DNA from 4 places in the Shewanella colwelliana genome. Region 3 is predicted to be linked to each of the others. Evidence: predicted binding sites of a transcription regulator. Region 3 holds the regulator's gene; each other region holds the start of a gene.
What was found. The regulator sigma-54, encoded in region 3, starts transcription at its own class of promoters, with help from an activator protein. The targets are predictions, from matches to a motif close to GTTGGCACGNNNNTNGNNT.
Positions count from the first base shown of each region.

Region 1: the regulator sigma-54 is predicted to act here: its motif matches at 2,252-2,270, upstream of BEL05_RS10420 (DUF4097 family beta strand repeat-containing protein).
Region 2: the regulator sigma-54 is predicted to act here: its motif matches at 3,916-3,934, upstream of BEL05_RS07455 (flagellar assembly protein FlgT).
Region 4: the regulator sigma-54 is predicted to act here: its motif matches at 2,243-2,261, upstream of flgA (flagellar basal body P-ring formation chaperone FlgA).

Region 1 covers NZ_MCBT01000030.1:77,556-83,669, forward strand. The annotation lists gene BEL05_RS10410 (M14 family metallopeptidase) at 1-1,334, shown strand, start outside; gene BEL05_RS10415 (class I SAM-dependent methyltransferase) at 1,344-2,126, opposite strand; gene BEL05_RS10420 (DUF4097 family beta strand repeat-containing protein) at 2,344-3,111, shown strand; gene BEL05_RS10425 (phosphatase PAP2 family protein) at 3,180-4,007, opposite strand; gene BEL05_RS10430 (phosphatase PAP2 family protein) at 4,122-4,946, opposite strand; gene BEL05_RS10435 (GIY-YIG nuclease family protein) at 5,114-5,410, opposite strand; gene BEL05_RS10440 (S9 family peptidase) at 5,415-6,114, opposite strand, start outside.
Region 2 covers NZ_MCBT01000018.1:160,296-166,409, reverse strand. The annotation lists gene BEL05_RS07470 (LegC family aminotransferase) at 1-883, opposite strand, end outside; gene BEL05_RS07465 (UDP-N-acetylglucosamine 4,6-dehydratase) at 914-2,104, opposite strand; tRNA gene BEL05_RS07460 (tRNA-Arg) at 2,498-2,573, opposite strand; gene BEL05_RS07455 (flagellar assembly protein FlgT) at 2,652-3,809, opposite strand; gene BEL05_RS07450 (GSCFA domain-containing protein) at 3,979-5,766, opposite strand; gene BEL05_RS07445 (FlgO family outer membrane protein) at 6,082-6,114, shown strand, end outside.
Region 3 covers NZ_MCBT01000043.1:124,335-130,448, reverse strand. The annotation lists gene BEL05_RS13620 (HPr family phosphocarrier protein) at 1-126, opposite strand, end outside; gene rapZ (RNase adapter RapZ) at 119-967, opposite strand; gene ptsN (PTS IIA-like nitrogen regulatory protein PtsN) at 964-1,407, opposite strand; gene hpf (ribosome hibernation promoting factor) at 1,410-1,697, opposite strand; gene BEL05_RS13600 (RNA polymerase factor sigma-54) at 1,728-3,212, opposite strand; gene lptB (LPS export ABC transporter ATP-binding protein) at 3,339-4,070, opposite strand; gene lptA (lipopolysaccharide transport periplasmic protein LptA) at 4,067-4,609, opposite strand; gene lptC (LPS export ABC transporter periplasmic protein LptC) at 4,596-5,153, opposite strand; gene kdsC (3-deoxy-manno-octulosonate-8-phosphatase KdsC) at 5,150-5,701, opposite strand; gene BEL05_RS13575 (KpsF/GutQ family sugar-phosphate isomerase) at 5,703-6,114, opposite strand, start outside.
Region 4 covers NZ_MCBT01000018.1:153,598-159,711, reverse strand. The annotation lists gene BEL05_RS07445 (FlgO family outer membrane protein) at 1-10, shown strand, start outside; gene BEL05_RS07440 (LPP20 family lipoprotein) at 7-453, shown strand; gene BEL05_RS07435 (flagella synthesis protein FlgN) at 535-960, opposite strand; gene flgM (flagellar biosynthesis anti-sigma factor FlgM) at 967-1,284, opposite strand; gene flgA (flagellar basal body P-ring formation chaperone FlgA) at 1,403-2,110, opposite strand; gene BEL05_RS07420 (chemotaxis protein CheV) at 2,320-3,240, shown strand; gene BEL05_RS07415 (CheR family methyltransferase) at 3,376-4,215, shown strand; gene flgB (flagellar basal body rod protein FlgB) at 4,380-4,778, shown strand; gene flgC (flagellar basal body rod protein FlgC) at 4,781-5,200, shown strand; gene flgD (flagellar hook assembly protein FlgD) at 5,211-6,014, shown strand; gene flgE (flagellar hook protein FlgE) at 6,075-6,114, shown strand, end outside.

The DNA of each region.
Region 1 (6,114 bases), on a different contig from region 3:
CAAACTTACTGTTTGTGCCGATTTTTAGCGTGGATGGCCACGAGCGTAGTAGCCAGTTTAACCGTGTTAATCAGCGTGGTCCTGTTGATATGGGATGGCGCACCACGGCAAATAACCTTAACCTCAATCGAGATTATGCTAAGGCTGACACCCTAGAGATGCAGCATATGCTGATAGCGATTAATCAGTGGCAACCAGATCTTTATATTGATGTGCATGTCACCGATGGCATCGATTATCAGTACGACGTTACTTTCGGCTACAACCTTGCTCAAGGTTTAAGTCCTGCGAGTTTTCGCTGGTTAGATAAGCAATACCGTCCCTTTGTCGAGGCGTCGCTGCAAAGTCAGGGGCATCAACCCGGACCGCTGGTGTTTGCCATGGATAACCGTGATATGAGCAAAGGTCTATCTTTATGGAATGCCAGTCCACGCTTCTCTAATGGTTATGGTGATGCACGGCATCTTCCCACTATCTTAATTGAAAATCATAGTCTAAAACCTTTTAAGCAAAGGGTTTTAGGGACGTATGTGATGCTTGAAGCAACGCTTAAATTAGTGGGTGAACAAGCAACGACGCTTAAGTCTGCCATTAAGCAAGATAGTTATCGATATAGCGAGCGACTAACGCTAACCTGGCAATCAGAACAGCAGAAAGCTGGGTGGGATTTTAAAGGTATTGATTACACGCTAGAAGATAGCGTGATTAGTGGCGAACAGGTTGTGCGCTGGAGTGGCAAACCTAAGCTCTATAAAAACTTACCTGTGATCGGTAATACATTGGCCGATATTAAGGTCAACCGTCCATCAACATACTATATTCCCCCACAATGGACTGAGGTGATCGGGCGACTCGAGCTCCATGGCATTCGTATGACCAGGCTTGAGCAGTCTAAGTCGATCTCATTAAGCCAGTATCAGTTTAGTGCACCGCAGTTTGCCCGCCAAGATTATGAAGGACGTCAGCGTGTGACAGCTGAGGTCTCATCTAAGGTTGTGACCACCCAGCTACCAGCTGGTACTGTCAAAATTGACACGCGACAACCGCTTGGGGATCTGGCTATTTTACTACTCGAACCTCAATCGCCAGACTCGCTGTTCCAATGGGGATTTTTCAACCCTATCTTTACGCGGACAGAATACATTGAACATTACGCTGTTGAGCCAATGGCTGCCAAGATGTTAGCGGAAGATCCAAGCTTGCAGGCGGAGTTTGATAAGGCGTTGCAAGATACTGCTTTTGCTAGTGATGCTCAAGCAAGGCTGCGTTGGTTTTATGAACGCAGCCCTTATTATGACCGAGCCTATTTAGCTTATCCGGTATTACGTAATTAGGATGCTTTTTTATCGGTTTTTTATTGCAGACACTGTGTAGACAAGTGGTACATTTTGTCCTTGGTGCACTAGATAGTATCGGGGGCGTTCACTCGATGTTTGGCCTTCAACGAGTCCTTCGAACGCATCGTAAGGGCTAAAGTCAAACTCTTTGAGTGCGGTTATCTCAAGGCCCGCGTTTAACAGCGCGGTGACGACATCGGCCAGTGAATGTGGCCATGTCACCATGGTATGTTTTTTAGAAGAGCTGTTTTCTGTGTAGGTGGCCTCTTGCTCAACATCAGGTTCTGCTTGGGCAAAGTAGCTGTAGCCTTCCATTAATGCCTGTACCGGATGAAACTCAGCCATATAAAACAGCCCACCAGTTTTGAGTGCCGCCGCGATGATATCGGCCCAGCGTTGCAGGTCCGGCAGCCAGCATAATACGCCGTATGAGGTATATATAATGTCGAACTGCTGCGTCAACTGGGCAGGGGCTTGATAGATGTCACTACAGATAAAGTCAGCCTGCAGTTGGCATTGCCGAGCCAAAGCTCTGGCTTGTTCAATGGCGGTAGATGAGAGATCAACACCTGTGACGTTGGCGCCAAGCCTTGACCAAGATAGCGTGTCTAACCCAAAGTGACACTGTAGGTGCAACAGGCTTTTGCCTTGCACATCTAGCGCTTCAAGTTCTATTTCTTGCAACGAGGTATTGCCTGCGATGAAGCCTGGCACATCATAAAACTTGGAGGCGAGGTGGATTTTAGCGCGCTCATCCCATGCCGTTTTATTCAAGGTAAGATAGTCCATTAACAGTCTCCTTAACTATTAGGCTTTTCACCAAGATCTAGTGCTTTACACAACTAAGTGATGGTGTTGCTAATTCTATTTGGTGTTAATGAAAATATAACATAACTAAAACATATAGATACAGTGTTGGCATGGTTTCTGCTAATAAGCTTTTCATTGCAATAGATAAAAATAGCTAACAAAATCAGTTCATAAGATTTAATAAGGAAGATTCATTATGGTTTTACGTCCCTTAGTATTGTCAGCAGCACTCACTTTTGGTTTAAGCGGTTGCATTATTAATGTTAACGGTGCTGGCATGGAATCATTTGATTATCATCGAACCTCAGCGTTGTCATTAGATGCGAGTGGTCTGAATGGGCTGGAAGCTGAAACTGGATCGGGGGCACTGACCATTGAGGGGGTAGAGGGCTTAACTCAGATCACCTTAGAAGCGAATATATATGGGTATGACGGCGTAGAACCTGAGCTAACTTTAATGCGTGATGGCGACCAAGCTAAGCTAGTGGCAAATTTTGACTCCTTTTATCGTGTGTCATTCAATGGCTCATCACCCTATATTGATATCGTCATGAAGGTGCCTGCATCCATGATGCTAGATATCGAAGATGGGTCAGGCAGTATTGATATTAAAGGGATTGATGCCAACATGATTATCAAAGATGGCTCAGGCAGTATTGACATTGATGGTGGCAAAAATGTGGTGATCGATGACGGCTCTGGCAGCATTGTATTGGCTAATGTCGATGGCAACATCAATCTGGATGATGGCTCTGGCAGTATTGAAGTTAGCAAAGTAAAGGGTGATGTTGTGATCAATGATGGTTCGGGTGCCATGACTGTTGTTGATATTGCAGGCAAAGTGACTATCGATGATGGTTCTGGCGGAATCGAAGTAAGCAATACTCAAGGGCTGAATATCATTGAAGCAGGTTCGGGGGATTTGAGCTTTAACAATATTAATGGCCCTGTCAGCATGAATTAGACTTCCCGGCGCGGAGGCTAACTTTTGTCGATGGTGTAACGCTAAAGAGAAAGTTAGCCGCTGCCCTCCTAAAGCGAGGGGATGACCCCACGCTGTTTACGTTCGATGTAAAAATAGCGCTTAAGCTCTGGCACCAGTAAGATTGAAGCCAAACCTATCACCGACCACCGCATAACGATAACCTGCCAAATAATATTTTTATCCATACTTTCAGATAATTCACAACTAATCAGTGTGACTAGAATTACCGAGAATATAATTAATATGGCATTTTTAGGTAGACGAACCAGTGGCACATGTGACGCAAAATAGGCGCAAGATAGGCCCGTCATTGCCCCCGCAACGACATCTATGGGCCAGTGTGCTCCGACCAAAACGCGTGATACAGCGGCCATGGATGCCATGAGAATGAAAAGCCATAGGTAGCGAGAAAATTGGCCTGCAAGCATTAAAGTGCCTGCAAACAGAAAGGCGCTGCTGCTGTGAGCAGAAGGAAAACTATGCTGGGTGCGCACCTCACCTACAACATTAAGTATATCCAATACGGCTGCTGGTCGTGGCGCATCGAAATACTGTTTAAGTAATGGCAATAAAGCAAGTGATAGTATGCTGGCACAGAGCACTCGCGGGGTTAGCTCTGGGCGTTTGATTAAGCAACACAGCATAACCGCACCTAGTGTGACGCCATTGCCAAGATCTGTGATAACCCATTGCAGCCAAGGCGAGATTTCTGGTGAGTTGTCATTAATAAGCCTAAACGTAGCTAAGTTAATATGCTGGTTTAACATCAATAGATAACAAACAAATAGAGTGCACAGCAGTACTATAAACGCCCTGTTTTGCAAGGTTTTTTTGCCAGTGGTAGAGATTATGTTGCTTGAAAATAAACGACTCATAAGGTGCCTCGCATAATGCTGAGGCACCAGTTTACCCTGTGGGTTGTGAAGGAAGCGTGAATGTCCTAGGTTATTGTCGAGTTTTAGGCTGTACAGGTCGCCTATGCTCCTTGCTTATGCTGGATACTGGGGCTTTCGTTTAGCACTAGGAAAAGTCAGTGTGCGATATTGTCGAAGAATGAGCAGGCCAGCTAGGCACAGCAGCCCCCAGCGCAATAACAATACTTGCCAAATAAGCTCTTTATCAAAACTTTTGTCGAGTTCGCAAATAACCAGCACCAACCAAAGAAAGCTCAACAGATAACAGTGATTACGCAGATTGAGTGTTAGCTTTGGTAATTGCGCCGCACAGGCCGCACAGAATAAGCCGACAAAAGCCCCCATAATGACGTCTTGTGGCCAATGTGCGCCAACGGCTAAGCGTGATAGCCCAACTAGCGTGGCAAAACTAATGGCTAGCAACTTAATACTGCGTTGTTGATAGGCAAAAAATAGCGTACCAGCAAATAGAAAAGCACTGGCGGTATGTCCGGAAGGGAAACTATGTTTCAACCTGATTTCACCAACAATATTAAGCGTCTCTAACAATACCGCGGGTCGAGGTGCATCAAAATACTGTTTTAACATAGGGACTAAGATCAGAGAGAGAGCACTCGCCACAATAACCCTTAACAGTAATTCAGGACGTTTAACGATACAACAGAGGGTGATCACACCTAAGGTGACGCCATTGCCAAGATCTGTGATGGTAAGCAACAGCCAATCAGGAAGGTAAACAGGCAGTTGATTGAAGAGTTGGAACACACTTAAATTGGTTGCGTTGTTTAGTGTCAGCAGATGAAAACTCAACATGACCAACAATAATCCGATGTATTCTCGTCCTTGATACTTATCTTGCGCCGGCACTCCTTGAGCCGTTGCCTGGAATGTTATACCCATTAGTATCTTAAATTACACAAAGGGAGGTTACATTAATGAATTGTTACCACCAAGTAAAGCGGTGTTGGCATTATACTAAAGAATGACATGATTTATTTAGCGGGTTAGCGAGTTTTTTTACGTTACTTGTTGAAAATAATTAATAAAAATATATTTCCAAGAGGTATTTAGCTTGCATCACTTTGTATCAATGCAAGTTTTGCATTCTTGTTGAGCTTTTTTACTACTATCTCTCTTTTTAGCGCCGCAGAGTGGTTGCCTACTTGTTCTTGGTAACAGAGCTTTAATGGCCCCTTGCCTTTAAGGTATTTGGCGGCTTTGGCACCACCGGTTTGATGCTCCTTAAACCGTCTCGCTATATCGGTAGTGATACCAGTATAGAGTTGCCCTTGGCGGCAGCGGATCATATACAAGTACCACACAGCATCACTCATGGCTGTAGCGTTTTTAATTGAGTCTGCCATCCCCTTAAGACTGCTCTAGTAGGCCGATAAAAAAGGCATACTCTTGGGCGGTATCCTGATAATGGCGGTATCGGCCACTTTTCCCACCGTGTCCAGCATCCATATCGGTTTGGAAAAGCAGCAGGTTTCGATCCGTTTTTAATTCGCGTAGTTTTGCCACCCATTTAGCGGGTTCAAAATACTGTACTTGTGAGTCGTGTAAGCCCGTGGTCACGAGTATGTGCGGATAGTCTTGTGCCTTAACTTGATCATAGGGCGAATAACTCAGCATATAGTTAAATGCTTCAGCTTCATTAGGGTTGCCCCATTCGTCATATTCATTGGTGGTTAAAGGGAGTGACTCATCAAGCATAGTCGTGACGATGTCGACAAATGGCACGTGAGCGGCCACTGCAAAGTAACTGTTTGCATTTTGATTTATCACACCGCCCATTAATAGGCCTCCGGCACTGCCGCCAGCGGCGACCACTTTATGTTGATCGGCATAACCTTGATTTACCAGAGCATGGGTCACATCGATAAAATCATTAAAGCTATTTTGTTTATTTAGCAAGCGGCCATCGTCATACCATGGCCTGCCGAGCATCTCGCCGCCTCTCACATGGGCAATGGCATAAACGAACCCTCTGTCGAGCAAGCTGATGACGGCGCTGTCAAAGTCCGCATCTATGGTGTATCCGTATGCACCGTAACCATATTGATAT
Region 2 (6,114 bases), on a different contig from region 3:
CAAAGAAAGTTTGATAGTGCTTTGCTAATGCCCGCTTTTGTTCAATAAAGAGGGGAAGGCTTTCCATTTGCGCACAACCTAGTGCAGCATTTAAATTAGGCATTCGATAATTAAAGCCGGCTTCATCATGGTAAAACTCGTATGGATGAGAGACCTTAGCGGTTGTCGTGATATGTTTAGCACGATCACCATTAACGATATCGTTAGCCAACAATATACCTCCGCCTCCTGTAGTAATGATCTTGTTGCCATTAAAACTGAGCGCAGCAAACTCACCTAGGGTGCCTGTATGCTTATTTTTGTAGAAAGACCCTAAACTTTCAGCGGCATCTTCAATTAAAATTAGATTCCATTGCTGGCAAATTAGTTTAAGTTCATCGAGCTCTACAGGATGTCCGAACGTATGCATTGGCATAATAGCTTTAATGATCTGGCCAGTTTCTTTATGAGTACATAACCCAAGTTCATCGACTACGGCATATTCTTCAAGGTATGCTTGTACGGCTATAGGGCTTAAACCTAAGCTTCTCGTTGAAACGTCGACAAAAACAGGCTCTGCACCCATGTGATATAAAGTGTTGCAGGTAGCGACAAAAGTAAGAGCTTGGGTGATGACCAGATCGCCGCTCTTGACGCCAGCCATGTATAGAGCTGTATGCAAGGCGCTGGTGCCACTTGAGGTGGCGACGGCTTTGGGAGACTTTGTAAAATCTTCAATTTTACGTTCGAATTCGTTTACAAATCGCCCTACGCTAGAGACAAAAGTGCTCTCAATAGTCTCTGCGACATATGTTTGCTCATTTCCTGGGAATGTAGGTGCATGCAACGGAATAAACTTATTGGTTTGATAAGTTTCGCGAATAAATTCAATCAATGAATACATTAGTTTAATACCTTGAAAAATTCAGTTGATTTACATTTTTTCATCGAGAGACTTCCCTGTTTCCTTATGACCAAACTCGGGCAATATTAAAGAAAAAAGGTCAACCAATTGCTTCTTACTCCATGTTTTCTCAAATAACATTGATTGAATTTTTTGCTCGAATAGTTCAACTAACCCTAAGTCATACTCCAATTTATTCTTGATAACACCTAATTCGGCAAAGCTTCCCATATCGAGAACCTCCTTATTAGTAAAGAACTCTTCGAAATCTTTCTCTCCAGATGTATCACTTACAGTGAAATAGCATGGCCACAAGCCTTTAGCGGGCAGAGTCAATGATAGCTCCCTCGCTTCTTCTTCTGAGTGACAAACATAAGCTTCATAGCCTCTATCTGCGAGATAGCGAGTTGCAATGTCGGCGAAGGATATAAGGTGAGTTGATTCATCTAGTTTAGGAAAGTAAATGTCTCTATTTTCGCCGAATATACAAGACATTAAACAAAGCTCACCAGACTCTTGGGGAGTAACAAAATAGCGTTTTACGTCAGTCGGGGCGACGATTGGTTGTTGTTTTAAAATGCGTTGGTTAAAACTATGTAGTAAAGAACCATCAGAAAAGGCGACGTTAGCAAAACGGGCTGTGGAGATAGAAATCTGTTCACTGCGTCGCATCAAGAACATTTCCATGATCCGTTTTGACGCGCCCATCATATTCACCGGATTAGCAGCTTTATCAGTTGAAACACAAAAATATTTTTTAACACCCTTGGCGATAGATTGCTTTATGGTTTTGTCGGTATTAAAAACATTCACATTGATCATGCGCATCAAGGTGAAAGGGTCTTTTTCACTTCTTACATGCTTCAGTGCAGAGAGGTTTAGTACGTAGTCATATTTTCCATCTTGATCGATGAAGGCATCGTATTCAATTGAGTTGATATCTAGTGCAAACGTTTGAAAGTCGCCAGCAATATAGCCAAAAGAGCTACGGATATCTCTGACCAATTCGGTTAAATTATTTTCACTGAGATCAACGATATGGAGTTTTAAAGGAGAACGCTTAAAGATCTCTTTAACAACCGCTTGACCAATAGATCCAGCTCCCCCCAAAACTAAAAAACGAGAACGATTGATCTCTTCATTCAGCATAGAGGTGTGATGTCTGATGTCTGATGCGAAAAGGGCTTTTTCTCTTCCAATCAATCTCAACATGTTCGTCATTGTGCTACCAAATAGGAATAAATACTTTAACTAAATTATAGTTAGTAATCTTAAGTGACTATAAGTCATAACGAAAGCTTACCTTGTATACGTAGTTCAATATTTTAGGGTTAAATTTAACAAGCAAAAATTGAGCCAAGAAAATGGACTGTTAATGACTGGGCATTCCGATTGATATTAATGAGGTTAAGAAAGCCAGCTAGATTAAGTTTATGATTTTAAAGTAATAATTTTTATGACGGATTGGCGACCACTCATGAGTGCTAATTAGCACACAATAATTACGGCAAAAACCTGACACTTATCAAGCTAAAAAGAGATTATAAGGAAGTTTGTAAGAATATCTATCGACAGTAATCAGTATTTAAATCATCTAAAACTATAAAGTAAAGCTGGTCTCCCCACAGGGACTCGAACCCCGATCGATCGCTTAGGAGGCGACTGCTCTATCCTGTTGAGCTATAGGGAGACGTCAGTGATTATACTGTTTTTCATCTCGATGAAAAGGCTTTAGATTTAGTTGCTTAAATAGTGCACTAAATGTCTGTTATATTTTGATCGCAATGTCGTTAATTTGTATATTAAGCGCTGCATTTGCGCCTTCTAGCACTGCAGTGGCACTCTCTTGTGTGACCTGATCAATCTTAATCGTTGCCCGGCTTTTTCCTGCAACGGCTCTCATATTGTCGAGTCTATCAGGCAGATTTTGTTGCAGCACTAATTGGAAACTATCACCGACTTTAATGCCATTGTTACGGCCAAGATTGATGATCACTCTATTGTTTTGCCGAGAGACGATTTGTCCAAGCAGTGGGCGGCAATTTAGGACGTTATCGATATCTTCACTAGCCTGCATCAATACACTATCGATGTTTTTACCGTAACTGGAAGCCCAAAAGCGATTGCTGTGCGCTGGTACGGTTATTTGCTTCTCAAACTCCCACAATGCTGGTGAATTGTAGTATTCGCTCCAAATCTGCTCGCCACTAATGCCATGATAAAGTGATAAGCGAAGTTGAAATTGACGTTGTGGGTAGCTGTCCCATAAACCAAACATACTAGCTTCGATGGGATCTGTTGAAATATCAATGATTTCAGGTAACAACACATATTGGCTGTCTGTTATTTCACTCAACCAGCTGGGGAGGCGATAACCTCGAATATCGACCAAGGACTGCTCAATGTCTAGCCGTTCATTAGCATGAACATTTGGGAAGCTGGCTTTGGCTTGGCTACGCATGATGAAGCCGAGTCGCTCTGACATCGCTTTTTGTAAGTTTCCAAGGTTGCCATAACGTAATTGGGCTCTATCGCTAATTTGAGCCTGAGGTACTAATATGGCGGCTTTCAACGGGTCTAAATGGCACTTTTCATCTGTTGACGTAATAATATCTACACGAAGGTTGACGGTAAGAGTTTGTTTTTCTATGCGCTCATTAAGCAATTCAACGTGAGAAACCTGAGTTTGATTAGACATTGAAAACTTATCTTGGGTAAGTCTACCATTTTGTGTTTGTTGTTCGCTTGAGAAACTACCACCAGAGCGTAACGCAACGTAGCTTAACGCTTGTTCAATGGCATCTTCTCGAGCTTGTGTGATATTGCCATTGATGATTTTTGCTTGGCCTGTTGCCTCAATCCATTGCGCGCTAACGTTAAAATGCATTAACGCAGTAATGATGATCAGTAGGTGTAGTGGCTTCATGGTTCTGTCTCAATCGTTGTTATCTATGGCGCTAAGTTATGTTGAGGTGCCAAAATGATGGCGTTAGGCCATCACATTTAGACATCGCGCTAGCTCTCTAATGCATAAGCAATAAGTGTGCCTAAACAAATCAGTGAGTATAACGTTAGACACTTTTAACCGGCACTATTTAGGCTTCTGTCTCTTGCTTTATTAGGGTTGATAATTTGTCTGCTAGCCAAGCATAATATTTTTCATTGCCGTGAATCCAATCATGCTGGTTGTCTGCGTATTTGACTGTCGATAAATAATTTTCAGGATCTGTTATTTCTTCATCGAAAGCTCTTGCTGCATTGAAGAAGGTAATACCGAATTCAGTCCATATGTATTCCATTGCATTAAAATAAGCATAAATAATGTTTTTCATACCTTTAGATTCTTCGAAATACTGGCTAAAAGGTGGGTCGGATACCACAACAACTTTGTGACCATTTTCGTGAAGCTTCAATATGATAGAAAGCTGCTCAGTGAGATCGTCATAGAAGTAATCAACGAACTCTTTTAGCGTTATTTCGGCTATTCCTTGTGGATAAGAATTCTGGAGCCAAGTGGTAAACCTAGAGACGTTTTGATGAGTTTGTAGCCCTAAGTTGGTTATAATAGTTGAAGTTAGTGGAGGGCTTTGTTGTTCATGGCGACTTAAGTTACTAAATATCACCGACCACAATTTTCTTGACATGGCATTCTCTAGGGGAACGAAGTACTCGGTGTCACACAAGGAAAATTTCTTTTGAGAAAAACCAGAGCCATTCATCACCATGCCGCCGCAGTGTGTCATGTTGATGTTATCAAATGCAGTTGATAGTTTGCCCATATGACTATCTCCAAAGAGCGTCAGATCAATTCTTGGCTCATCTAAAGAGTGTTCTGTAAGTTTTTTAACGGACTCGAGAAACTCTTCGTCACATTCGACTTCTTCTGTATCAGTTGTTTTCTGAGTAACACCTGAAAATTCGTTATTTAGATTGGCGTTTGAAATGTGGCCCTCAGCACGTTGCAATACAGATCCGAAGTGGCCCATTACATAGTTTACCGCTTCGGGTGTAACAGTTCGCCGATTAGTTTCAAACCTAAAGTCATTATCTGATGGAGCTGTAATGAGTTCAAAGGAGGGGAAATATTCGAAATTGTCATAATTGTCACACATGAAACTGGCCGCTGTGCGAAGTAGTGATTTTGAGTGCTGATTGGCAACTAATATATGTTTGTTTGTCATTGTTGCCGTTAATGGCACTGGTGATACGGTTAGTATAATGTTGATCTTGGGATTTATTGAGGTAAGACGTGATTTTAGTTGTTGTAAATCGGAGCAAATTTCATCATATGTGAAGTTGTGAAACAGATATTTTGTTTCGTTAAACTCTCCTGATATGACGCCTGGGCAGCTTGGATAGAAAACATTGTTTTGATCTTTCCAAGATTCTGTTAGGCCTAGTGTGAAAATGAGTAGATCAGTGTTTTTAAGTGTCTGATACATCTCTTTGGCTGCTAATACTCTGGCCTCGACTAAATCTTCTTTCCTATCGAAACCATTGGGATAAATACTCGGTCTTAACAAGTCATAGTAACGGTTTTTTTCAAAATGTATCGCACATTCAGCATCAAAACCTTTGTTTTCATCGATAATATCAAACCATTGCAGAAAGCATCTTGGCGTATATATGTTACCAAAAGCAAAACTTGAAACTTGACTTGTTTCAATTGTGCTTTGATGGAAGGAATACCCTTGTTTATTAAGCCATCGACCAACATGCTGGGCAAAACAGGAGCCAACTGACGATATTTTTGGATTTTCGGTATGTAATCTTATTTGCGTTAACTTGTCGAATGTCTGCTGGCCAAGCTTGATAGATGCAACGGCACTACGCCAAAAGAAAATTTCATCTCTATTGTTATAGGGAGTTTTGCTGTTTTGCATAAGATTTTTCCTAAATTTGTCCGAAATATCATAGAAAGTAAGGCTAACGACATTTATATGACACATTTGAATCTGTTATGTTTTAAAGCAAATATTATGCCTGCTATGTACTAAATAGGTATTAGATTAAAGTTCTTCTTCGTTTTGCCGATGGAACGAATTGTAGACTGTCCTTACGAAGAACGGCTTGAAAATTGCTAGTTCATCTTACAACTAACCAATTTTTGACATTGAGTTTTGTGATTCTATTTGTGTTTCTTTTGATTTGATAACGTATAAATAATACGTTATCAATTGTATTTTATAGGAATTGTTATGCGAAGTTTACTTTTTATGTCGGTTGCATTG
Region 3 (6,114 bases):
TTTATCGCCCTGAATCAGAGTCACTTGCGCATCAAATTTTGCGGCAAGTACCGCCAGTTTCGTGGCGGCACGGGCATGAAGCCCCAACTTATTACAGATTGTCAGCTGACGCTCAAGTTTAGCCATTTTTTAATTCTCGATGGCGCGCCTGAACCTTGTGTTTACTCTTGCTGAAAAGTTTCGCTAATTGATCGGTGACATAGACCGAGCGATGTTGACCGCCAGTACAACCAATGGCAATTGTGAGGTAACTGCGATTGTTGCGTTCAAGATGAGGCAACCAAGTTTCTAACAGATTTTCTATCTGCCAAATAAACTTACTCACTAAGGGTTGTTGGCTTAAAAACAGTTGCACGGGTTCGTCTAGACCTGTGAGTGGTCTTAACTCTGCTTCCCAATGTGGATTAGGTAAGAAGCGCGCATCAAACATGAAGTCAGCTTCACTGGGCATTCCGTATTTGAAGCCGAACGACTCAAAATTGATCACTAACTCTTTATCTACGGTGCCAAGTAAGATCTCGCGTACTTTGTCGCTGAGATCATAAATATTGAGCGTAGAGGTATCAATGTAATGGTCAACGAGCTTAGCGATAGGTTCAAGCATCTTACCTTCAAGCTGAATAGCTTCTTTAAGAGAAACTTTTGAGCGAGAAAGCGGATGAAGACGCCGAGTTTCACTGTAACGCTTGAGCAACACATCGTCAGATGAGTTGAGAAAAAAGCTCAGTAGTTTGGTGTCTTTAGGCAAGTTAGCCAACTGCTTTTCGAGTTGAATATCACCGCTCGGCATATTACGAACATCGACGCTAATGGCGACTAACTCATTGCTGCCTTTTAGCTGGTTTAGTAATGACTCCACCATCTGCAAAGGTAAATTATCAACACAGTAATACCCAAGATCTTCAAGGACCCTTAGTGCAACTGACTTTCCCGAGCCTGATCGGCCGGACACCATAACCAACTTCATTGAGTGATCACCTGATAGAGTTCTGCCTCATCCTGGGTTTTTCTTAGCTGCTTCATGATGGCTTTATCATTGAGCTTTTCAGCCATGGCGGCCAAAGTACTAAGATGTTGCTCGCATTGATCTGCGGGCACCAGTAATGCAAAAAGGATATCGACTGGCTGATTATCTATTGCATCAAATGCAATAGGTTCAGCACATTTTACGAGAACAGCCACTGGTTGCTCTATACTTGAGAGTCGCCCATGGGGAATCGCGATACCATTACCTATACCTGTGCTGCCCATTTTTTCTCTCGCCAGAAGGCTTTCAAATATCTCTTGAGAGGAGAGGGTCGGGTACTGGACAGCGGCTAAGTCGCTGATAAGTTCCAGTACCTTTTTCTTACTGCCCGGGGTCGCGCAGGTAGTGCACTCCGGCTGCAGGATGGTACTAAGTTCCATCGTTAATGTTTAGTAAGCTTCTCTTTGTGTTTAATGACCTGACGATCTAACTTGTCTATCAGGGAGTCTATTGCGGCGTACATATCCGAATGTTCTGATGTTGCGAAGACTTCTCCACCACGGAGACGTAACTTAGCTTCAACTTTTTGCTGCATTTTTTCGACATTTAATACAACGTGGACATTATTGATCTGATCGAAATGTCGTTCAAGTTTTGTAAATTTTTCTTCAACATAGTTCCGTAGAGATTGGGTTATCTCGATGTGGTGCCCAGTCAGGTTTATTTGCATAAATTTACTCCTCCGGTTTCCAGTTGTTGATTATAAACTTTTGCGCTGATTCGACGGCGGGATCAACATCGCCTCTCGATACTTAGCAATGGTGCGTCGAGCGACCTTAATCCCTTGTTCAGCCAATAATTGTGCCATTTTGCTATCGCTTAATGGTTTCTTCTGGTTTTCAGCAGCAACAAGCTTCTTAATAAAGGCGCGTATCGCTGTTGATGAGCATTCTCCACCATCATCGGTACCAACGTGGCTGGAGAAGAAATATTTTAGTTCAAAAATACCGCGTGGGGTGTGCATATATTTTTGGGTGGTCACACGCGAGATAGTGGATTCATGCATTTCAACCGCTTCGGCGATATCATTGAGCACCATGGGCTTCATCGCTTCTTCACCAAATTCAAAGAAACCCTGTTGGAAATCAACGATGCAGTTGGTGACTTTAAGTAGTGTGTCGTTACGGCTTTCTAGACTCTTTAAAAACCACTTTGCTTCTTGAAGGTGACCACGGATAAATTGTCCGTCAGCTTGGCTCTTGGTACTTCGTGCCATTGCCGCATAATGCTGGTTAACATTAATTTTAGGCATACTATCTGGATTTAGCTCAACCACCCAGCGGCCTTTTTTCTTGGTCACTGTAACATCTGGGATCACGTACTCATCACGACTGGCTGTAATGGCTAATCCTGGGCGTGGATTCAGAGTCTGAATCAGCGCAATTGCATCACGCAGATCATCTTCTTTTAGCTTAGTTTTGCGCATCAATAAGCGGAAATCACGCCCTGCGATCAGGTCTAAGTGTTCGCTGATAAGCATTCTTGCATTGTCGATGTGTGGCGTGTCATTACTGTATTGTGTTAGCTGAATCGTGAGGCATTCACTTAAGTCCCTAGCGGCTACGCCTATGGGGTCGAAGTGTTGCACACGTTTTAAAACTGCTTCAACTTCATCGAGCTCTATTTCAGGGTCGCCCATAGCTTCAAGAATATCATCACAGTTTTGGGTGAGATATCCACGCTCATCAATAGCGTCAATAATTGCGGTGGCGATGGCCAAGTCATTGTCTGAAAAAGGGGTGAGATTTTTTTGCCACTCTAAGTGTTCGTAGAGGCCCTCGGTAGTTTCACCTTGGAAAGGCATATCGTCATCACGCATTGCGCCAGAACTTGAGTTGGGGGAAGCGGTATACATCTCATCCCAAGTGGTATCTACGGGCAACTCATCGGGCATGGAATCTTGAGTCAGGGCGTCAGACGTCTCTAAACTCGAATTATCTTGGCTGGAATCAACTTCAATCTTGTTATCGTAGTTAGTATCAAAGTTATCGCCGTCATCTTGCTGTGATTCGGTGTTGGCACCCTCTTGCTCTTCATCTAACTCGAGTAACGGATTAGATTCTAATGCTTGTTGGATCTCTTGTTGCAGTTCCAGTGACGACAATTGCAACAGACGAATCGCCTGCTGTAACTGTGGAGTCATGGTTAAATGCTGACCCATTTTGAGCTGAAGTGACGCTTTCATCGTACTGCTATTCCCTTGATTTTAATTTTTTAAATGAGAAAGCTTGATTATTCCTTGAGGTAAGCGGGTAACCCATACTCCGCTTTGGTCAAGGAGATACGCTTTGTTATAGCGCTTCTAAATTAACTATAGCTTGAATTGTTCGCCTAAGTACACCGCTCGCACTTGTTGGTTATCCAAGATCTCTGCAGGTGTGCCTTCAGCGATTAAGTTGCCATGGCTAACGATATAGGCCTTTTCACACACGTCTAATGTTTCTCGTACATTATGGTCGGTGATTAACACACCCAGTCCACGGTTTTTGAGCTGTTCAATGATTTTTTTGATGTCGATAACCGAGATTGGGTCAACCCCCGCAAACGGCTCATCTAGCAAAATAAATTTAGGGTTAGCGGCCAGAGCGCGTGCAATTTCAACTCGGCGACGTTCGCCTCCAGAAAGGGCCATGCCTAAGCTGTCTCTGATATGGGTAATATGAAACTCTTCAAGCAGGTGCTCTAGTTGCTCTTCGCGCTCATCATTATTGAGCTCGCTGCGCGTTTGCAGCACCGCCATGATGTTGTCACGCACGGTAAGCTTACGGAAAATACTGGCTTCCTGTGGTAGGTAACCAATGCCTTTGCGCGCACGTAGGTGCATAGGGTCAAGAGTGAGGTCATCCTCATCAATAAAAATCCGCCCTTTATCACTTTGGACTAAACCAACCACCATATAAAATGTGGTGGTTTTGCCTGCACCATTAGGTCCGAGTAGGCCGACAATTTGGCCGGTTTTAACGGTTAAACTGACATCTTGAACCACGGCACGGCTTTTATAACTCTTGGCTAAGTTAACCGCTTTTAAGGTTTTTTCGCTCATTGCTTTTCCTGCTTTTCAGGCTGCTGTTCATTGCCTGAATCTATCTCTTCTTGGTAATTTTCCGGTTGAATGATGGTGATCACTCGGTCATTGCCAGTACTTTCTGCGATAAGTTGCTGTTGTTCAATGTTGTAACGAATTTGATTGCCTGTGACCTGGCTACCTTCCTGCTCTAGTGTTGCATCGCCTACCAACGTCAAGGTGCGAGTCGATAGCTCATAGCGGATCTCTTTGGCGCTAGCTGAAGCTGGGCGGCCATCTTCCATCACTTGAGAGTAGGTGGCAGGATTACCTGTGGCGACTAAGATTCGGCCAGTGCTATTTTCTTTGCTAAAGGCGCGCAGTTCATCGGCTTTGATCTTGATTGAACCTTGGGTGACTTCAACTGGACCATTAAAAATAATCTGATTGTTTTTGATGTCAGCTTCTTGGCTAGCGGCAGAGATCTTAACTTCTTGCATGAGGTCGTTGACCTTGGCGGCACTGCTGAAGCTAATGAGTGTCAGCATGCTGGCAAGAATAAGGTTATTTAGTTTCATATGTTCCTTCTACCTGACTCGTCAGTCTTACATTTTGTGCATTAAGGTCGGCATATAAGCCTTTGCCCGTAATGAGAAAGTCATTACCAGTGATCCGAATGGTGCGATCAGAGGTCATTATCATGGTGTTGAGATCTAACTCTAGATAGGTTGTTTCTATCGTTTGGATAGGCTCTTCAGGGCTAATGGCATCAATGATAACATTATTTTCTAATTTCACTCGTCCACTGGCTTTATCTAAGGTGCCTTTTGTCGAACGTAGACGCCACTGTGCATTGCCTTCGTCAGGATAGACCAAGTATACCGGTTGGGTAAAATAGGTCATATTCTTATCAGAATAGTGTTCCATGTGGCTGGCTGATACGCGGCTGTTGAGCTGGCCCAGTTCATTGTACTGCACACTTTTTAGATCATTGATGACATAATCTGGGCGATCCGTGACATCTATGTTCAGCGCTTCATTGCCACGCTTGGTTTGCACCTGCCAATAGAGAATTAAGGCCGTACCAAAAAACGCTATAATTGCCAGCGTGACTCTGTTCATATACTCATACCGTGAGCCGATTCAAATTTGCCCTGGCTGACTAAGATGAGGTCGGTCAGTTCTCTGAGGGCACCGTGACCGCCATTGATATGAGTCACCATGTCTGCATGCTGTTTGACATAGGGATGGCCATCGGCCACACACACGGATAAGCCAACTTGCTGCATAACAGGAAGATCGACCATATCATCACCAATATAAGCTACCTGCTCAGGGTTGACTTGATAAAGCTCTAATAGCGCTTCATAAGGCACCATCTTATTATCAACGCCTTGGTAGATATGAGTGATGCCGAGTGCGGTCATGCGATCTTCGACAATTTGTGATTTACGCCCTGTGATGATAGCTACGGGAATACCACTGGTGAGCAGAGACCTCACACCATAGCCATCGCGGGTATGGAAAGTTTTGAGCTCATCACCACTGTTACTCATGTAAACCAAACCATCGGAAAACACACCGTCTACATCGCAAATAAGCAGTTTTATCTGTTTGGCTTTTTGCCATACGGTATCACTAACAGGACCATATAAACCTTGATGCGACATATTAAATCACTCCTGCTTTAACCATATCGAGCATATTTAATGCACCGATGGGCTGTTGTTGCTTGTTAGTCACAATTAGGCCGTTAATCTCTTTCTCATCCATCACTTTCAGTGCTTCGGCGGCCAAGATGCCATCGCTGACAGTAACACAGCCATGGGTCATGACTTCACTGATAGAGGTGGTTCTAAGATTAACTTCGGCATCGATAACGCGGCGTAGATCGCCATCGGTAAAGATACCCGCCAATTGGCCATCATCATTAACGACAGCCGTCATGCCTAAGCCTTTTTTGGATATTTCATAAAGTGCATCGGTGATGCAGATATTTTGCGATACCTGCGGTAGTTCATCACCTTTATGCATCACATCACTAACCTTTAATAATAACTTGCGTCCTAAACTACCGCCTGGA
Region 4 (6,114 bases), on a different contig from region 3:
GAACCAATGAAGACGTGGGTTTTAGCTATCGGTCTCTTGTTAGTGGGCTGTGCCTCGCAAGATAGATATATACAGTGGGAAACCGAAGCGCCAGAGTCATTTCCAAAGCTGACAGCCATTGGGTATGCACCACTCGATACACAGCCGGCCAAAGAGCAATCGCAACGGGTGTTAATGGCTATGCAAGCCTCTAAGATTGCTGCTTATCGAGAGTTAGCAGAGCAGGTTTATGGTCAGCAGTTATCGGCATCAAGCCAAGTACGCGACTGGATGCTGTCCGATGATAGTATTCAAGCGTCGGTATCAGGTGTCATTAGAGGGGCTAAGGTAGTCAAAAGCTATCCAGCAGGTGAGCACTATGTGACTGAGTTAGAACTGGACTTTTCTCAGGTTTGGGCGCTGTATCAGCAACAAAATCGGCCACAGAAAGTGAAAGAAGTGACCTATTTTTAAGCTTTATCTAATGAATAAGGTTGGTCTAACAAAAAAAGCCGCGATTAAGCGGCTTTTTTATTCGTTATTTTTAGTCAGTCGTTAGGCTTTTAAGTTATTACCTAGCGTTGAAATAGTCGAGGTTTTACCCTTTTGGTCATAGGTGAGGCTCGAGGCGTTACGACTGGCTTGCAGTGCTTGTGAAAAACGATTTAGGCTGGCCATACTGTGCTCTATCAGTTTGCCATTTAACGCATTGAGCGTTTTACACTCTTCAAGTAGATTGGTTGCGTTTTCGACCTGTTTGACTATGTCGGCATTGGTTTTCAGTTCAGCGTTATCAGGATGAGCCGATAAACTTTCATCGTTTAATTTGATCTCATTTAGCAATTTGGCTTTATTGCTAGCTAGGCCAAGCAACCGATCGGCATCTTGTTCGATCAAGGCGGCTTTCTCTGCTTCAATAACCTCTTTTAGGTTAATAAGTAGGTTATGTTGATTAACGATGATATCGGCTATTGAATTCATAAACGCTTAATTGAGATCCCTTAATTCATTTTCAAACTGTTCGATGTTACTTGCCAGCTTTTCTGCGTCGATTTTGTAACGACCTTCAGCAATGGCAGCTTTAATTTCTTCTACCTTTTTGATATCTACTTCTGGGATATCATTGAGCTTAGCTTGAGCACTTTGAAGTTGCTGCGCTTGAGACGTGATTGAAACTGAATCACCTTTAACCGTTTGAGCCGCTGCACCAGCTGCTTGGCTTGAGCTCTGCTGTGATTTATTAGCTGAAGAGGTGCCAACTCTATTATGTGTGCCCGTATTTACGTGCTTAATATCAATAGCCATTTTGTATTCCAATTTGAGTAAATGAGATCAACATACTTGTGTATCGGCACTTATTCTTAAAGCTTTAGACAAAAAATTTAAATTAGTATAGATTTTCCTGCAATTAAAATCACCTATCTTACATTCTAACTTCCACACTGCCCACGCCAACGACGATGGCATCTATAGTTTTATGTGAGCTACTGTTTTTTATTTGAATTCTATCGCCCAAATTACCGTCTCTGATCGCTTCCCCTGTGGTTTTTATCTCAAAGTTACCTGAGCGCGCGTAGATTGAAACCATGTCACCAGCACACACAAAGCAGAGGTTGCTGCTAAAGATGGGTTGGTTTGGCGCTATTCTGCGTTTAACGCGGGTGCCAGTGACGTTGTCAACCGCATCAAATTGTTGTCCTCTAAGGGTGCTTTGCTCAACGTAAGCTAATGTCACCTGGTCTGCGCTGATAAGATCACCTGGACCTAGTGTATCTGTGGCTACCACTACAGGAAATAATATATCGACTCGGACAGAAATAAATATTTGCCATGGGTATTGCAAGCTGGCGGTATCACAACTAATTTTGACTGTGTTATTGCGACTAATCGCTCTATCACTGGCTATTTCGGCAGTGAGGGGAGAATTACAAAGCGGTGGTGATAGCCTATTGTCTAGGCTTTGGGGGCTAATTTTAACCTTTGCATTACTGGGTGCGGTTATCTTTTCCTCGACAACCGCTATAGCTAAACGTGAGATGGTCGATAAAGAAGGCACACTCGCTTCTTCTGCGGCGATGACTGGCGCAATGGAGAGTGAAACGATTAAGAAGCATATTAATTTTACTTTCATATTGAATAGACTAGCTTGATTAGCCAGATTACGCCTATACTTTGTGGGCGACCTGAATCTTTGACATTTTTTGATAGAAATTAGTGTCATAAATTTGACAAATTTGAGGTCTGGTTGTCATATAGGTAGATAAAGCAATTAGTATGCCTATACTCATTAATATGGATGAGTGCAGGTAAGCATTCACAGGGCAACAAGGCAAAGGCATTATGTCGAGTATTCTTGAATCAGTTAACAAACGTACCCAACTTGTTGGACAAAACCGCTTAGAACTTTTGTTGTTTAAGTTAAATGGGCGGCAAAGGTTCGGTATTAACGTATTCAAAGTAAAAGAAGTATTACAATGTCCACCATTAACAGGACTTCCTAAGCTAAACCCATTTGTTCGCGGTGTGGCTCATATCCGTGGACAAACAATATCGGTAATTGATTTAAGTGCCGCGACTGGTGGCCGTCCAATAGAAGATACCGCGAATTGTTTTATCATCATTTCCGAGTACAACCGAAGTGTTCAGGGCTTCCTTGTTAAGTCTGTTGAGCGCATTATTAACATGAACTGGGAAGCGATATTGCCACCGCCTCAAGGGGCTGGGCGTTACTCTTACTTGACTGCGGTCACTGAAATTGAAGGCGAACTAGTTGAAATCTTGGATGTTGAGAAGATCCTTGATGAAATCTCTCCGGTTAAGACTAAGATAAGTCAGGAAGTTGATGAGAAACTGACTATAGATAGAGAGCGTCATTTCCATATTATGGTTATTGACGACTCGGCGGTGGCGCGCAAGCAGATTATTCGTGCGCTTGAATCGTTAAGTTTGCAGATTGACACTGCTAAAGATGGCAGAGAAGCATTAGAAAAGTTGAAAAGTGTAGCGGCTGAGATGGATAATGTAGCGACCGAGATTCCGTTGATTATCTCGGATATTGAGATGCCTGAAATGGATGGCTACACACTCACCGCAGAGATCAGAGATAATCCGAAACTCAAGGATATTAAAGTCGTGTTGCATACATCATTGAGTGGTGTATTTAATCAGGCCATGGTCGAAAAGGTCGGCGCCAATGATTTTATTGCCAAGTTTAATCCAGATGAGCTAGCAGCTGCAGTGAATAAGCACTTAAGTCTTTAGTTTGAAGTCATTGTTATTTCGGACTAGTTTTGAAGAGTTTGGGTTGTATCAATGAGTTAGCTCATGTATAACGCACAGCTCTTTAACGCTTGCTATAGTGTAACTTGTAGCGTGTTTTCTTTTTGATATTGGGATATCAGGGTGCCGAATAAATCACTTGCTGAAGCAGAGTACAATCAATTTAGGCTTTTTCTTGAACAGCACAGCGGTATCGTGCTGGGAGACAATAAGCAATATTTGGTTCGCAGTCGCCTTGCCCCATTAATGGGGAAATACAATCTACCCTCATTGTCAGAGGTGGTAAAGCATTCGATGAAGCCCACTGAGCGTCAGTTAAGGGCTGAAGTCATCGATGCCATGACCACCAATGAAACATTGTGGTTTAGGGACCGTTATCCGTTTGAGTTATTATCCAATACCTTGTTGCCTGAATACTCTCGGCTTGGTCGTCCCATAAAAATTTGGTCGGCGGCCTGCTCGTCTGGTCAAGAGCCATATTCTTTGGCAATGACCATATTAGAGTATCAACAGCGCAAACCGGGGGCCTTGCCTGGCAGCGCGTCGATTTTGGCGACCGATCTGTCACCGTCAATGCTAGAACGCTGTAAAACGGCTGAGTATGATAATTTGGCTCTCGGTCGCGGACTATCAGATGAGCGTAAGCGGCAGTTTTTTGAATCGACTGGCAGTGGAACTATGATGGTCAAGCCAAACGTTAAGCGCTTCGTTAATTTTAGGGCCCACAATTTGCTTGAGAGTTATACCTTGCTGGGTAAGTTTGACATTATCTTTTGCCGTAATGTACTGATCTATTTTGCGCCTGAGGCAAAGGCGAAAATACTGCGGCAATTTGCTGCCGCACTTAACCCTAAAGGGATCCTGTTTTTGGGCGCATCAGAGTCAATCGCTGGCTTAACCGAAGAGTTTGACATGGTACGGTGTAATCCAGGCATCTATTACCAAAAGCGTACCTAATTACATAGTTTTATACATTTTATCTTTGATTTTTCGTCGTATATGCCAGTAATTTACTGGCATTTTTTATGGCTGAATATTCCTCCTTCATCATAATGCTCACCTAATACTTTTTTGGCATGACTATTGCTTTATTTATTGCATCTGTATGAGGAGGCAATTTTATGGCGATTAATTTTGATAAGGCATTAGGGGTGCATCAGTATACGTTAGGTATACGTTCTGCCCGTGCTCAAGTGATCTCGTCCAATATCGCTAATGCCGATACACCTCACTACAAAGCCAAAGATCTGGATTTTGACAAAGCGCTTCAGGCAGCAAGGACCACTCAAGGCGGCCTCTCCATGAGCAAAAGTGATAGTAAACATTTCGATTTGGCAGCGTTGTCGCAGCAACATATTAGTTATCGCGTACCCAATCAGCCCGACACGGGCGATGGTAATACGGTTGATATTCAACAAGAGCAATCTGAGTTTATGCAAAATGCGCTTGAGTATCAGATGTCTTTGGGTTTTCTAGACAGCAAATTTGCTGGCATGAAAAAAGCACTTAAAGGAAATTAGTGATGAGCTTATTTAATATCTTTAATGTTGCAGGTTCAGGTATGTCGGCGCAGTCGATACGTCTGAATACTACTGCCAGTAATATCGCTAATGCTGATTCAGTGTCCAGCAGCATAGATCAAACCTATCGCGCCCGCCACCCAGTGTTTGAAGCAGAGATGGCCAAAGCAAGCCATCAGCAACAAACATCACAGTCGGTAAAAGTTGCCGGTGTTGTAGAAAGTGATAAACCATTACAAAAAGAGTATTCGCCAGATCATCCATTGGCGGATGCAGATGGGTTTATTTATAAGCCCAATGTGAATGTGATGGAGGAGATGGCAAATATGATCTCTGCATCACGTTCTTATCAAATGAACGTACAAGTAGCTGAAGCGGCGAAATCTATGCTTCAGCAGACTTTACGAATTGGCAAATCCTAGGAGGTAGGTAGTGAGCCTCATTAACCCACTAAGCAGCCAGTCCCCTTTAAGTACTCAAGGTACAAGTGGACAAGGGATAGCACCTGCATCGTCAAGCGGGGCGTCTGCAAACAGCAGTACGACGACGCAGACACAGACGACAGGCAATCCGTTTCTTGATGGTATTCGTTTGCCAGAAGAATCAAGTATTCCTGAAGCCAAAAGCCAAGAGCTGACCCAAGAGGATTTCTTTTCATTATTGAGTCAGCAGTTGTCAATGCAAGACCCATTTAAACCCGTCGACAATGATCAAATGATTGCACAAATGGCATCATTTTCAACGGTCGATGGCATTACCAAGCTTAATGAAGAGATTGTTAATCTTAATACTGTGATGACCTCTAGCCAGGCATTGCAAGCTTCGGGGCTTGTGGGGCAGAAAGTCCTGATTCCTTCAGATACCGGGCATATATCGGCTGAAGATCCATCGCTTAAGGGGATCATCAGCACCCCAGAGGCTATCGACACCATTACGGTACGTATTGAGGATGAAAAAGGGCAATTAGTTAAAACCTATACTGTCGATGGCAGTGCCGGAGGCAATATTGATATTGCCTGGGACGGTCTAGATAAAAATGGTGAGCCTGTTACCAGCGGTAATTATTCAATTAAGGCGAGCGGACGAGTAGATGGTGAGAGTCAAGACTTGGCCGTTTCAACCTATGCACATGTAACGAGTGTTTCATTGGGTACCGCTAGCACTGGGGCGATATTAAACCTCAGAGGCATTGGTGGTATTAAACTTGGTGATGTACTTGCTGTGTCTGAAACATAGATAAGCAACAGTTAGGGCATAAGGTCCAACACGATTTTTTAAATTTTAAAGAGGTGATTTATGTCATTTAACATTGCATTGAGTGGTATTTCAGCATCAC